Regions from separate parts of the Pontibacter sp. LHS2 genome, predicted to be linked through region 1. Evidence: riboswitches for the same ligand, from Rfam matches in the RefSeq annotation. Region 1 holds a riboswitch; each other region holds the start of a gene.
What was found. A riboswitch is a leader RNA that binds a small molecule or an ion and turns the genes downstream of it on or off. The one in region 1 is predicted to bind S-adenosylmethionine.

Region 1 (3,256 bases):
AAGGCTTCTTCGCCTTCCTTCAGTGAGATGGAGTTTACGATTGATTTACCCTGAACACATTTGAGGCCTGCCTCTATCACGCTCCATTTCGAAGAGTCGATCATGATGGGCAGTTTGGCGATGTCGGGTTCAGAGGCGATCAGGTGGAGGAAGTCGGTCATGGCCTGCTCCGAGTCGAGCATACCCTCGTCCATGTTCACGTCGATGATCTGAGCGCCACCCTCTACCTGCTGTCGGGCAACCGATAGGGCTTCCTCAAACTTACCGTCTACGATCAGGCGGGAGAATTTCTTGGAGCCGGTGACGTTGGTGCGTTCGCCAACATTCACGAAAAGGGTATCGGAAGTGATGGTGAGGGGCTCGAGGCCGCTGTAGCGTGGGAGGGGAGCTACGGGAGTGGGAACGTGCGGTTTATACCTGCGCACCAGGTCTGCGATTACTTTGGTGTGTACTGGCGTCGTGCCACAACAACCACCCAACACGTTTACCAACCCTTCCTTCAGGTATTCCTCTACAATAGCACCCATCTGCTGGGCTGTTTCATCGTAGCCGCCAAAGGCATTTGGCAAGCCGGCATTCGGGTAAGCACTGATGTAACAGTTGGATATGCGGGAGAGCTCCTGAATATGCGTCTTGAGCTGACGGGCACCCAAAGCACAGTTGAATCCCACACTCAGGATGGGTGCATGCGAAATGGAGTTCCAGAAGGCTTCCACTGTTTGTCCGGATAAGGTACGGCCGCTGGCGTCGGTGATAGTGCCCGACACCATGATCGGCAGCTCCTTGCCACCGTCATTCACATATTGCTGTATCGCAAAGAGGGCGGCCTTACAGTTGAGCGTATCGAATACCGTCTCCACCAGCAGGAGGTCTGAACCGCCGTCCATCAGCCCGCGCACCTGCTCGTAATAAGCCTCCACCAATTGGTCGAAGGTGATGGCGCGGTAACCGGGGTTGTTCACATCCGGGGAGAGGGAAGCCGTGCGGTTGGTCGGGCCAATAGCGCCTGCTACGAAGCGCTTGTGCGCCGGACCTTTGGCTTCCACTTCATCAGCCGCCTCACGGGCTATTTTGGCTGATTCGTAGTTTATCTCATACACCACATGCTCCAGGTGATAATCAGCCATCGCGATGCTGGTGCCGCTGAAGGTATTGGTCTCGATGATGTCAGCGCCAGCTTCGAGGTACTCGGTGTGGATGGCCTTGATAATATCGGGCCGTGTGATAGAGAGTAAGTCGTTGTTACCTTTGAGATCAGACGGATGGTCCTTGAAGCGCTCGCCACGAAAATCGGTTTCGGAGAGCTGGTAGCGCTGGATCATGGTGCCCATGGCGCCATCAAGCACAAGCACGCGCTCCTGCAGCAAGGTATGGATCGGATGTGATTTGGTCATTTTGGTGTTCCCCCTCTTGGTTAAGTCTACATACGCGCTTATCAAGAAGGACACCCAAGGTAGGTATACTCTCTTATCTTTTCCCGGCCAAGGTATGGCTGAGAAGGGAATTAGCACCAAGCTGGTACAAGGTTGCTAAGACGTCATAGGGCCCTGTCCCTCGGTCTTTCTTGATAAGAATGCTGCAAAGATACACACTTATCCGCAAAAGGCGAATTTTTGTTGCATCAGGATAAGAGGATATCAGGAGAGAAGGAGGTTTAAAGTCGCGCCCAGAAAAGTATAAAAACAGAAAGGGACACCAAAAGTGTCCCTTTCCTAAAAGAGTTTAATTGTTTTCACTCTATAACTCTTTATACCTTCTTATACGGAGGCGCTAACCCGATTGTTCTTGCCTCGGAGAAGTATTTACATTTAGGCAAAATAAAAAGGGACCACCTTGCTGGGAGTCCCTTTTTACTTCAAAGCCCAAAGACTTTTGGTATCGGTCAGAATTAAGCTTCTGCTTCTACTTTAGGAATTACAGAAACGAATGAACGGTTCTTAACGCCTTTTTTGAATGAAACTACACCGTCAACCATAGCGAACAGTGTGTGGTCTTTGCCCATACCCACGTTCTGACCCGGGTGGTGTGCAGTACCTCTTTGTCTTACAATGATGTTACCAGCGATGATATCCTGGCCACCGTAAATCTTAACGCCAAGTCGTTTAGAATGCGACTCACGACCGTTGTTAGAACTACCAGCTCCTTTTTTGTGTGCCATTTTGTTTAATTATTTACTCAGGGCGATGAAACACCTGAAAAATTCAACGTTTAATTTCTTCTTACTGCTTAACCAATGCTCTCGATCAGAACTTTCGTGAAGTGCTGGCGGTGACCATTCTTCTTACGATAGCCTTTTCTTCTCTTCTTTTTGAAAACGATTACTTTGTCGCCTTTCACGTTGCCAAGGATTTTACCAACCACTTTAACACCGCTAACGAAAGGAGCACCTACAGTAAGCGTGCCGTTATCATCAGTAAGAAGAACATTGGTGAACTCAACGGCGTCACCATCATTGCCGGAAAGCTTGTTAGCGTAGATGAACCTTCCGGCCTCTACTTTGGTCTGTTGACCTGCGATTTCTACAATTGCGTACATCAGCTTCAATGTATGATTTAAAAAATTTTAAGTCTGCAAAATTAGCAGTCTAAAAATTAATATGCAAATCATTGTTCCTTAATTCATTCTGTTTTTTCAGACCTTATGCACAACTATGTGGATAACGATGTTGAAATCTCTATTCAATTATTTTGCACCTCCTGAAATAGCACATAACACACTAATCCGCAGAACGTTGCCTCTCGATTGAGAAATTCACGTTTTCCACACCAACTCCATAAGCCGGGCAAAACCTTCCTCCGAATTTGGAGCCAAGCTTGCTGTTTATTGGATTTTAGACCCTGCAAAATGCCCACACTTGCTTAATAGGCGTCACAAGCTTGCACTTTTCATCATTTAACAATGATTTAATATTGTGTTTACTATATAAAGACAATTATATATGTCAACACAATCATGTTAATAAGCCTGTTAATTCCATGACAAAAATCACACAATCAAACACTTAGCAAAGTGTTAATAAATTGAACAACTTTAGCCCTCCAATTCAAGTTCTTATCACTATATTTGAAAACCTGTTACCTTAAAGTCACCCGCCAAACGGTGCCTTGACTTCTAAGTCTGACATTATATAAAACAGTAACGAAGTGTCGCTGTTAGTTTAAATAACATTAAAGTTTACGCGCATGGAGCCAATACTACAAGAGAACCCAAATCGCTTTGTTTTATTCCCGATACAGCACGACGAGGTGTGGCAGAT
Region 2 (3,256 bases), on a different contig from region 1:
CTGGAGCATCTACAAAGCCAAGGAGGCGCTAACGGAGGTAAGCCGGGAGTATGGCATTGAAGTCATTTTCTTTGACGGACGGGGAGGACCACCGGCACGAGGTGGCGGCAAGACACAGCAGTTCTACGCTTCGATGGGCAACAACATCGCCAACAAGGAGATTCAGCTGACGATACAAGGCCAGACGGTGAGCTCCAATTTCGGTTCTGTGGATGCAGCCCGTTTCAACCTGGAGCAGCTCCTGCATGCCGGTATCAGCAACAGCCTGTTCGACCGCAAAAAGCCCACACTCACGCCCGACGATGACCAGCTGTTACAGGAACTGGCGGAGGTGAGTTTCGACGCCTACACGGAGCTGAAAAACAACCCGGTTTTTCTGGAATACCTGACCTTTGTGAGTCCACTGCGCTACTATGGCGAAGCCAATATTGGCAGCCGCCCTTCCAAGCGTAAGGCCGGTAAACTGAATTTGGATGATCTGCGTGCCGTTCCTTATGTGGGTGCCTGGAGTCAGCTCAAGCAGAACCTGCCGGGCTATTATGGTGTGGGCAAAGCGCTCGAGGCACTGCATGCAAAAGGGGACTGGCCAAGGTTACAGCAGCTTTACAAACACTCACTCTTCTTTAAAACCCTGCTTGACAACTGTGAGATGGCGATGAAGAAGTGCTTCTTCCCGGTAACGGCCTATTTAGAGGACCATCCTACTTACGGTGCACTCTGGAAGCAGATTTACGAGGAATATGAGCGGACAAAAAAATATGTGCTGTTACTGGCAGGAGCCGACACGCTGATGGCTGACAAACCTATGGACGAGCTCTCGATTCAGCTACGACAGCGCATTGAACTACCGCTAATTACGATACAGCAGTATGCTCTTGCTAAGATCCGCAGTCTGGAAGAGCAGGACCCGCAGCAGAGGTCCAAGCAAGTATATGAAAAGCTCGTTGTGCGCTGTTCTTTCGGCATCATCAATGCGGAGCGGAACTCAGCCTAACGGCTGACAGCTTGTCTGCTACCAATCGGTGTTGTACATTTGCGGCATCTTTATCTAAGATTTATAAAGAAGAGGGGAGAGAGCAGGCTCGGTGAACCTCTAGCAACCTCCGGTGTAGTCCGGACAGGTGCTAACTCCTGCCCATTTTTGGGGCCTATAAATTAAACACATGCACACCTACACTTCACACTTTACCCGTATCAACATGCCATCCGCTACAAGGCTTGCCAAGCGCCTTTGCTGTTGTTGCTGTTAATACCTTCCTGTATATAGTGGTATCAAAGCCCCTTTAGTCTGACGGCCTATACTACAGCCTCAATACAGGAATCCCTCTCTACTTTAGGTTCTGCTATAGTTATCTTGCCAGGCAGCAGAAGCTGTGCCGGTATTAAACAGACCTTGGGGGCCAATCAAAAGAGCCATAGCGCTTTCATTTAAATATTTCTCAGCAAGGGATAGGGAAGGTGCCGTCACCGGTTTCGACTCGCAGCCCTTTCAAACCTATTTTTTTCAGTTTAGATTTTATGAGTAGCATGCAAAAGAGCGGGGGCATCGCTTTAGTCCCTTTTTTGATATTTATACTTACTTTTTTGGGAGCTGGCATCGGGCTGCAGGATTTTTACGCACTGCCTTCGCCAGTTGCCGTGGTAATCGGCATTATTTCCGCTTTCCTGATCCTCAAAGGCTCTGTTAATGCCAAAGTAGCGGCGCTGATCCGCGGTTGCGGCGACTCCAGGATCATGACCATGTGCTTGATTTACCTGCTAGCCGGTGCTTTTGCCACCGTGTCGAAGGTCGTTGGAGGAGTAGATGCCACAGTTAGCCTTGGCTTGCATTTGCTGCCAGTGGAGTATCTGGCACTGGGGGTGTTTGTCATGGCGGCTTTTCTATCGACGGCTACCGGTACCTCAGTGGGCGCTCTCGTTGCGCTGGGACCTATCGCTGTAGGCTTGGCAGATCAGAGCCAAACCTCTTTACCGCTACTACTAGGTGCGCTGCTGGGAGGTGCAATGTTTGGCGATAACCTATCATTTATTTCAGACACCACCATCGCCGCTACCCAAACACAGGAGTGCAGCATGAAAGACAAGTTCAGGGTGAACCTGCTTATCGCTGGCCCGGCCGCGCTCCTTACCTTATTGCTGCTTTTGATGGCGGGAGAGCCTTCCGCAAATGCAGTTGGTATGCCCGATACCTGGAGCGATTATACATTCTGGCAAATAGCGCCCTACCTGCTGGTAATCGTGCTGGCCGTGCTGGGAGTGAATGTATTTGTGGTGCTAACTATAGGTACGCTTGCCTCAGGTGCGATAGGATTGCTAAACGGCAGCCTGGAACTGCTGACATTCAGCAGGCATGTTTATGAAGGGTTTACAGGTATGTTTGAGATCTTCCTGCTCTCCATGCTCACTGGTGGACTGGCCGAAATGGTACGCGAAGCAGGTGGTATTCAGTTCCTGTTGCAGCAAGTTGGCGGCACTATAAGAGGTTATCGTTCGGCACAGTTGGGCATCGGAGCACTGGTAGGCGGAACCAATGCCGCCATAGCCAACAATACCGTGTCTATTGTGGTGACCGGGCCACTTGCCAGAGACATCAGTCAAAACTATCAGGTAGACAGGCGCAAGTCGGCAGCTGTGCTGGATATCTTTTCCTGCATTGTGCAGGGTCTTCTGCCTTACGGTGCCCAAATCCTGATTCTACTCAGTTTCACGAATGGAGCGGCCTCTTTTGTGGATCTTTGGGCGAATGCCTGGTACCTGCACTTGTTGCTACTCTTTAGTCTACTGGCCATCTTCACGCCTTTTGTTGACCGCTACATCAGCAAACAGCCCGCTGCTAAAAGGGTGGCAGTGTGACAGCGGAGGAAACTGAGTGGATGATTGGTCTAGAAGGTGATCCTGAGATCTTAGATTCACCTGACTGCTCTTTTTCAATAAACCAATTTATAGCCTATACCTCGTATGTTGAGAATTTCGACCGAAGGATCTTTTTTGAGGTGCTTGCGGAGTTTTGAAATGAATACATCCATGGAGCGTCCGTTGAAAAAGTTGTCATCGCCCCAGAGTTTGATGAGACTGGCCTTGCGGTCCAACACCTGGTTTTTGTGCTGAGCAAGTAAGCGGAGCAGTTCACTTTCGCGGTGAGATAGCCGACAGACGAGCTCTTGATCGTGCCAAAGCTCCTGCTTGAGCGGTGCAAAGGTATAGGAGCCAATCTCTACCGATTCTACATTATTGCTTTCCACAGAACCACCGCTTC
Region 3 (3,256 bases), on a different contig from region 1:
TGAACTGCAGCCAAGCCTCGCCAGGGAGCTTCATTTCGGCGTAAAGCAGCATACGTCTCGCCTGGAGGTCAACTGCCAGTACACGCCAGAAATCAATAGAATCGCCGGCTTTAACATCAATTGGGTGTCTGCGACCGCGTTGGAGACCAACCCCGCCCACCATTTTGTCGAGTAGTCCGCGTATCTCCCATAGAAAGTCAGTCTTATACCAGCCGCGCTCACCACCAATGCGCAGGATGTTGTCCATCACTTCTTCAGGTGCTCTGTCAAAGCGCATGCGCTGGCGATCGGTGAGAACGCCATGCTCTGGAATTTGTACAAAATCCATGAAATTGAGTTGGATGGTGCCACTCACCAGCGCATCCTTCCAACTCGACACCACCATGTTTTGCTCCATCTTGGTAAAAGCCAGATTCAGAGCACTCTCATAGCTCAGGCACTTATGGGGGATAAGCTGCTGTATGCTGCTGTCTTTCACCACGGCATCGTTACGCAGACTCTCCACCAGACTGCGGGCTAATGCATAGTTGGTGCTCGTGACAAAGTATAGCCAATAGGAGGAAAGCTTGGGCGTGAGTACTGGCAAGGTATAGATGTGCCGTTTCAAGTTCCGGACTTTGGCCAGCTGCAGCAACATTTGCTTGTAGGTGAGCACATCAGGTCCGCCGATCTCGAATCGTTTGTCATAGCAGTCTTCACGGCCGAGCACGGCAGTCAGGTAAAACATCACGTCGCGTATGGCGATGGGTTGGCAGCGTGAGTTGAGCCACCGAGGTGTGATCATTACAGGTAATTTCTCTACCAGGTCGCGGATGATCTCGAAAGAAGCACTGCCTGACCCAATGATGATCGCCGCCCGAAGTACGGTTAGCGATGCTTTGCCCTGCGCGAGCACATCCTCTACCTGTCGGCGGGAACTAAGGTGTTTAGAAAGGTGCTCGTCGTTAGCGATGCCGCTCAGGTAAATCAGTTGCTTGGCACTGGTGCTGTTAAGGTAGCTGACGAAGTTCATGGCCGATGCTCTTTCAGCCTCTTCAAAGTCTGCCGAGCCAGAGCCCATGGAGTGTACCAGATAGTAGGCAGCGTCTATGTCATGGGGTAAGGCCTGTAAACTTTCCGGCTGGAGCAGATCGCCTTTTACCACCTGTACTTTGTCCTTCAGGCTGTCTGCTACCTCGAAACGGCGGGGGTCCCGGACAAGGCATACCACTTCGTGCTGCCCTTCTATGAGCACAGGAAGAAGTCGTTTGCCAATGTAGCCGTTTGCGCCGGTCAGGAGTATCTTCATCTTAATCTTTAGGCCATCTATACCTGCACAACAGGGATGATCTGATAATGTTATACATGTGCGATTATGCTTATTCAAAGATAGCGAATCTGTAGATATGATGGGTCTCTCTTATAAGGTATGCAATGCCTTGATTTGCAAGGTTATGAAATTGATTTTTCGATGAAACTGAAATAATATAAAATAAAAATTTGGATTATTTGAAATGCTGCCCTAATATTGCAACATCAAGTCTGATATCCCTTTGTGGGTATCGATTTATAAAGAAGCGTGGAGAGACAGGCTCTGTGAAGCGCTAGCAACCAGCCTCAGGCAAGGTGCTAATTCCTGATTCCGGATGTTCGGAAGCATATAAATTGATAACGTTATGGAAAAGGGAACAAAACCAACACCGCTTTTTTTACGATCAACCACGGCAGGCCAACTGCCACAATCTCATCATGCCCTCGCACATGCTGCTGTCATGTGTAACCCCATGTGCATGTGTTGCTGCTGTTGCTAGCGCGACCAACATACTAATCAATTTTTTGCTGCAATAACGTCTAGCCACAGGTATAGCCTGTGAGCAAACGTCTGTAGCCTCCTCTTTCCTCTTGTCTTAGAACAAGCTAATCTATTCTATACTTTTCAAAATTTTAAACAAAACGACTATGTCTAATTCACTTCATTTCGAAACACTTCAGTTACACGCCGGCCAAGAGATTGATCCAACCACCCGTTCCCGCGCCGTGCCGATTTACCAGACGTCTTCATATGTTTTCAAAGACGCGGAGCACGGTGCCAACCTGTTTGCGCTTCGGGAGTTCGGCAATATCTATACCCGCATCATGAACCCCACCACCGATGTGTTTGAAAAGCGCATCGCAGCTTTGGAAGGCGGCGTGGCGGCCGTAGCGGTTGCCTCCGGACAGGCGGCTCAGTTCATTGCGCTCAACAACATCCTGCAGGCAGGCGATAATTTTGTGTCCACCAGTTTCCTGTACGGTGGTACTTACAACCAATTTAAGGTGGCCTTCAAAAGGCTGGGGATTGAGGTACGCTTTGCCGAGAGTGACGATCCGGAGAGCTACGAAAGTTTGATCGACGAAAATACCAAAGCCATCTATACCGAATCCATCGGCAACCCGCGCTTCAATATACCTGACTTCGATGGTATAGCGGCCATAGCTAAAAAACATGACATCCCGCTGGTGGTAGACAATACTTTTGGGGCCGGTGGCTACCTGTTCAGGCCGCTGGAGCATGGCGCCAATGTGGTAGTGGAGTCTGCTACGAAGTGGATCGGCGGACACGGTACCAGCATTGGTGGTGTGATCGTGGATGGCGGTAACTTCAACTGGGGTAATGGTAAGTTTACACAGTTCTCTGAACCTTCGGAGGGATATCACGGCCTTAATTTCTGGGAGGTGTTCGGCACGGACGGACCTTTCGGCAATATCGCCTTTTCCATCAGAGCAAGGGTAGAAGGTCTGCGTGACTTTGGTCCGGCGCTTAGCCCGTTCAACTCCTTCCTGCTGCTGCAGGGATTGGAAACACTCTCGCTGCGTGTGGACCGCACCGTGCAAAATGCGCAGGCGCTGGCCGAGTGGCTGGAGCAGCACGAGCAGGTGGAAAGTGTGAACTACCCGGGACTTTCTTCCAGCAAATACCACGACCTGGCCAAGAAATACCTGAAGCGAGGATTTGGTGGCGTACTTTCCTTTAATCTGAAAGGCGACAAAAAACAGGCGGAAATCTTTGTGAACAGCCTGCAACTGGTAAGTCACTTAGCCAATGTCGGCGACGCGAAAACTCTGATCATACACCCAGCCTCTACTACCCACCAGCAGCTTACGGAAAAGGAGCAGCAGAGTGCGGGCGTAACGCCAACGCTACTGCGCCTCTCCGCAGGTATAGAGCACCTCGATGATATCAAAGCTGATCTGGAACAGGCTTTTGCCAAGGTACGGCAGCACCACGATGAACCTG
Region 4 (3,256 bases), on a different contig from region 1:
TTGGTGCGGGCGTAGCGGTCATCGTGCTGCTCAAACTGGAGTCCGTACTTGGTCGCCTCGTCTTTCCACCACGACGATACTACGTTCAGCGACAGGCGGTCGCCGCTGATCTGGGCGATGTTGGCCGCCTGCTTGGCCAGTATGGCCGGGTTATGGAAAGTGGGGCGCACGGCCACCATGATCTCCAATTGCTCGGTCACAGCTGCTAAAGCCGCCGCGGTAGACCAGGCTTCCAGGGAGGGGGCTTCTTCACCTTTGATGTCGTTCAGGTATAGCTCTGCAATGAGGGAGAGGCTGTAACCCCAGTCCTCGCTGCGTTGCGCCAGTTTTTTGACATAGTCCCAGTTCGGGGCCATGTTCTCGTTGTCGACGTTGCGTAACCAGCCGCCGAATACCGGTAACCAATATCCGAATTCCATGCTTATACCTCCTCTCTTTTCAGTTGCGCCTTTTTCTCCAGGAAGTCCACCAGACGGGCATGCGGGTTGAAGCCGATCACGTTAACGGCATCTGCCACGAAGTTTGACAGCGCATTCACGTCATAGTAGTAGATCTGTCCATCGCGGTCGTCGATGGTATACTCGATGCCACCTACATCTATACCTGCCTCCTGCATGATCCGCTCGATAGCATCGATCACTTCCTGCTCCGGGGTGAAGGCTTCTACACGCATACCGTTCTTCGGTGCGTCGATGGCGCAGGCATTGCGTACCAGCTCTTTGCCGGAAGTGGTCTGGCAGATATCGGCAGGGCAGAGGTTGAAGCTCTCACCTGTGGTGTATACCTTGATGGCATAGAGGTACTTGCCGCCCAGGGTCTCTACGCGGTTTATATGGCCACCGCGGGCAGGTATAAACTCCTGCACCAGCGCCGTGTGGTCGATGCCCAGCTCCACCTGGCCGGTGGTAACAGCAAGCGCCAGTTCTTCCGGTGAATCATAGCGCACGATGCCGGCACCACTGCCTCCGATATTGGCTTTTACCACGATTGGGTAGCGCAGTCCTTCCGCTGCTTTTACCGCCTGCGAAGCATGGTTGATCACACGCGATTTCGGGTAGGGCAGGCCCAGTTTTTCGAGTAGCGTGAGCTGCAGCGCTTTGGATGTTTCGTAGAGGAAAGCTTTGTGACCGTTGATCACTGTTACACCTTTTGCCTCGAGGTGAGCAAGCAGGTTCAAGGTATAGAAGATGCCCTGTTGGTTATTGCGCAGGTAAGCTGATGGGCTCATGCGGTTGAATACCAGGCTGTAGTTTTGCTCCGGCGAGGCCAGATCATAGGTATGCGCGGCTGCATCCTGGCGCTCGTAAGGTATGCCGCGTGCCTCAAGTTCGTTGAACAAGGGACGGAACCATTCCTGGTGTTCGTGAAAAATAGCTATTGTTTTATCTGATGAATAGGCTGACATAAGTATATATATTAAGTGTGAATTGTTGACAAAATGGTACCAGGCACCCCGCTCAGGCAAGGTGAGGAAAATGATGAGACACAGGGAGTAAGACCCTAAAAATGCAGGAAAGGGTATGACAAAGCAGGGCCCGAGATGCAGCGAGTGCATAGGGCAGCGCTATCCCTGTGAGCTGCGCAGGGAGACGATAAAGTCTAACTTAAAATAGTGGAGACCTTCGCAGCTGTGTTAGCAACAACAGCAACAACAGGTATAAGAAGCGAATGAAAATGATGAACCGAATGAAGCTGGGATGCTTCGGTTGATAAGTGAACCAGTAAGGGTGTTCGCTGAATTGTTCATGTTTAAAAATTTATATCCCCTAAATGCTTTAGGCAGGAATTAGCACCTGGTGTGGTTCACTGGTTGCTAGAAGTTCACAGAGCCTGTTCTCTCCCTTCTTCTTTATAAATCAAATACGGTGTAGGTATATTGACTTTACGGATACAAAGTTGGGGGCAGATTTTAAGAATTCCAAATTATAAGTAAAAAAAGTGTAGGTACATTGGTTTTGAAGCGGGCTGAGCCAGATCGAGTCTATGGGCTTTTACTTCTGCAGTCGCTTCCCTTTCTTTGCATTGACTAAGTCCTATACCTGATGAGCAAACCCCAACATACTGTAGTGGTCGCGTCACGCAACCCGGTAAAAGTAGCTGCTGCCCTTGGTGGCTTCCGCAACATGTTTCCTGCGCTGCACTTCGAGGCCATACCTGTGTCAGTGCCCTCTGGCGTAGCTGACCAGCCCATGACAGACGAGGAAACCATGACTGGCGCCCTGAACAGGGTAAACAAGGCGCACGCGGCACATCCGGATGCTGATTACTGGATAGGTATAGAAGGCGGTGTGGAGTCGCATGATGACGAACTGGCTGCTTTTGCCTGGGTGGTGGTGCGCTCGGCTAAAGGTATAGGCAAGGCGCGATCAGCTTCTTTTTACCTGCCCGGCATTGTAGCCGATCTGGTAGAGAAGGGGATGGAACTTGGGGAAGCGGATGACCTGGTGTTCAGGAAATCCAATTCAAAGCAGGCATCCGGTGCTATCGGGCTGCTCACCGACAATGCGGTAGACAGAACACAGCTCTACGAGCAGGCTGTGATACTGGCGTTGGTACGGTTCAAAAACGAGGCGCTATACCTGCAGAAAACTCTGGAGGGGTAGTTAGTTTTACTGTTGTGTTTCGTCAGTTTGCTGTTTTAACTGTTTTTCGGCCTCCAGCGCAGGTTGTGACAGAGATGTCTGCAGGTCATTTTCCTCGATTTGCTGATTGACGAGCCTTGCCTGCTGCACCAGTCCTTTGAATAGCCGACGGTGTGAGCGACTCTGCGGCAAGTACTCCGGATGCCATTGTACACCGATCATGAACTCCTGCTCCTGATGCTCTATACCTTGTACAACCTTGTTGGGCTCACGGGCGACAATATTCACGGATTCTCCTGCTTCTTTTACCGCCTGATTGTGCAGTGCATTCACTCTGAGCCGCTGGGTTCCTAACACATCAGCCAATTTGCTGCCTGCTTTTATATGCACTTTTTTCACCGGAAACACACTGGCCGGATTGGGCTCTTCAAGGTAAAACGTGTTGATGTCCTGGTAAAGGGTACCCCGGAAATACACGTTCATCAGTTGAGCCCCCCGGCAGATCCCCATCACGGGCAGGTTCTTTTGTACAGCCTGGTCCAGCAGCTGCAGCTCGAGGTGGTCGCGGGCACGGTCCAGCCCGAAGCTCAGTTTGCGACTAAGCAATTTGCGGAGCAGGAACACGGCCGGGTAGTAAACCCAACTCACAAAGCGACCTACCCGCTGGAAAATGT

Region 2: another riboswitch for S-adenosylmethionine. It lies ahead of AC5FX6_RS10555 (Na+/H+ antiporter NhaC family protein); the one in region 1 lies ahead of metH (methionine synthase).
Region 3: another riboswitch for S-adenosylmethionine. It lies ahead of AC5FX6_RS08690 (O-acetylhomoserine aminocarboxypropyltransferase/cysteine synthase family protein); the one in region 1 lies ahead of metH (methionine synthase).
Region 4: another riboswitch for S-adenosylmethionine. It lies ahead of AC5FX6_RS06900 (ATP-grasp domain-containing protein); the one in region 1 lies ahead of metH (methionine synthase).

Annotation. Positions count from the first base shown of each region.
Region 1 is NZ_JBZYWG010000004.1:196,060-199,315, forward strand. It holds gene metH (methionine synthase) at 1-1,394, opposite strand, end outside; SAM riboswitch class I at 1,465-1,574, opposite strand; gene rpmA (50S ribosomal protein L27) at 1,889-2,158, opposite strand; gene rplU (50S ribosomal protein L21) at 2,227-2,535, opposite strand; gene AC5FX6_RS18740 (ribonucleoside-diphosphate reductase small subunit) at 3,183-3,256, shown strand, end outside.
Region 2 is NZ_JBZYWG010000002.1:426,806-430,061, reverse strand. It holds gene AC5FX6_RS10560 (phosphoenolpyruvate carboxylase) at 1-994, shown strand, start outside; SAM riboswitch class I at 1,053-1,157, shown strand; gene AC5FX6_RS10555 (Na+/H+ antiporter NhaC family protein) at 1,528-2,853, shown strand; gene AC5FX6_RS10550 (response regulator transcription factor) at 2,928-3,256, opposite strand, start outside.
Region 3 is NZ_JBZYWG010000002.1:6,018-9,273, reverse strand. It holds gene AC5FX6_RS08695 (SDR family oxidoreductase) at 1-1,288, opposite strand, end outside; SAM riboswitch class I at 1,544-1,646, shown strand; gene AC5FX6_RS08690 (O-acetylhomoserine aminocarboxypropyltransferase/cysteine synthase family protein) at 1,939-3,256, shown strand, end outside.
Region 4 is NZ_JBZYWG010000001.1:1,573,433-1,576,688, reverse strand. It holds gene AC5FX6_RS06905 (LLM class flavin-dependent oxidoreductase) at 1-419, opposite strand, end outside; gene AC5FX6_RS06900 (ATP-grasp domain-containing protein) at 422-1,405, opposite strand; SAM riboswitch class I at 1,755-1,858, opposite strand; gene yjjX (inosine/xanthosine triphosphatase) at 2,043-2,603, shown strand; gene AC5FX6_RS06890 (gamma-glutamyl-gamma-aminobutyrate hydrolase family protein) at 2,610-3,256, opposite strand, start outside.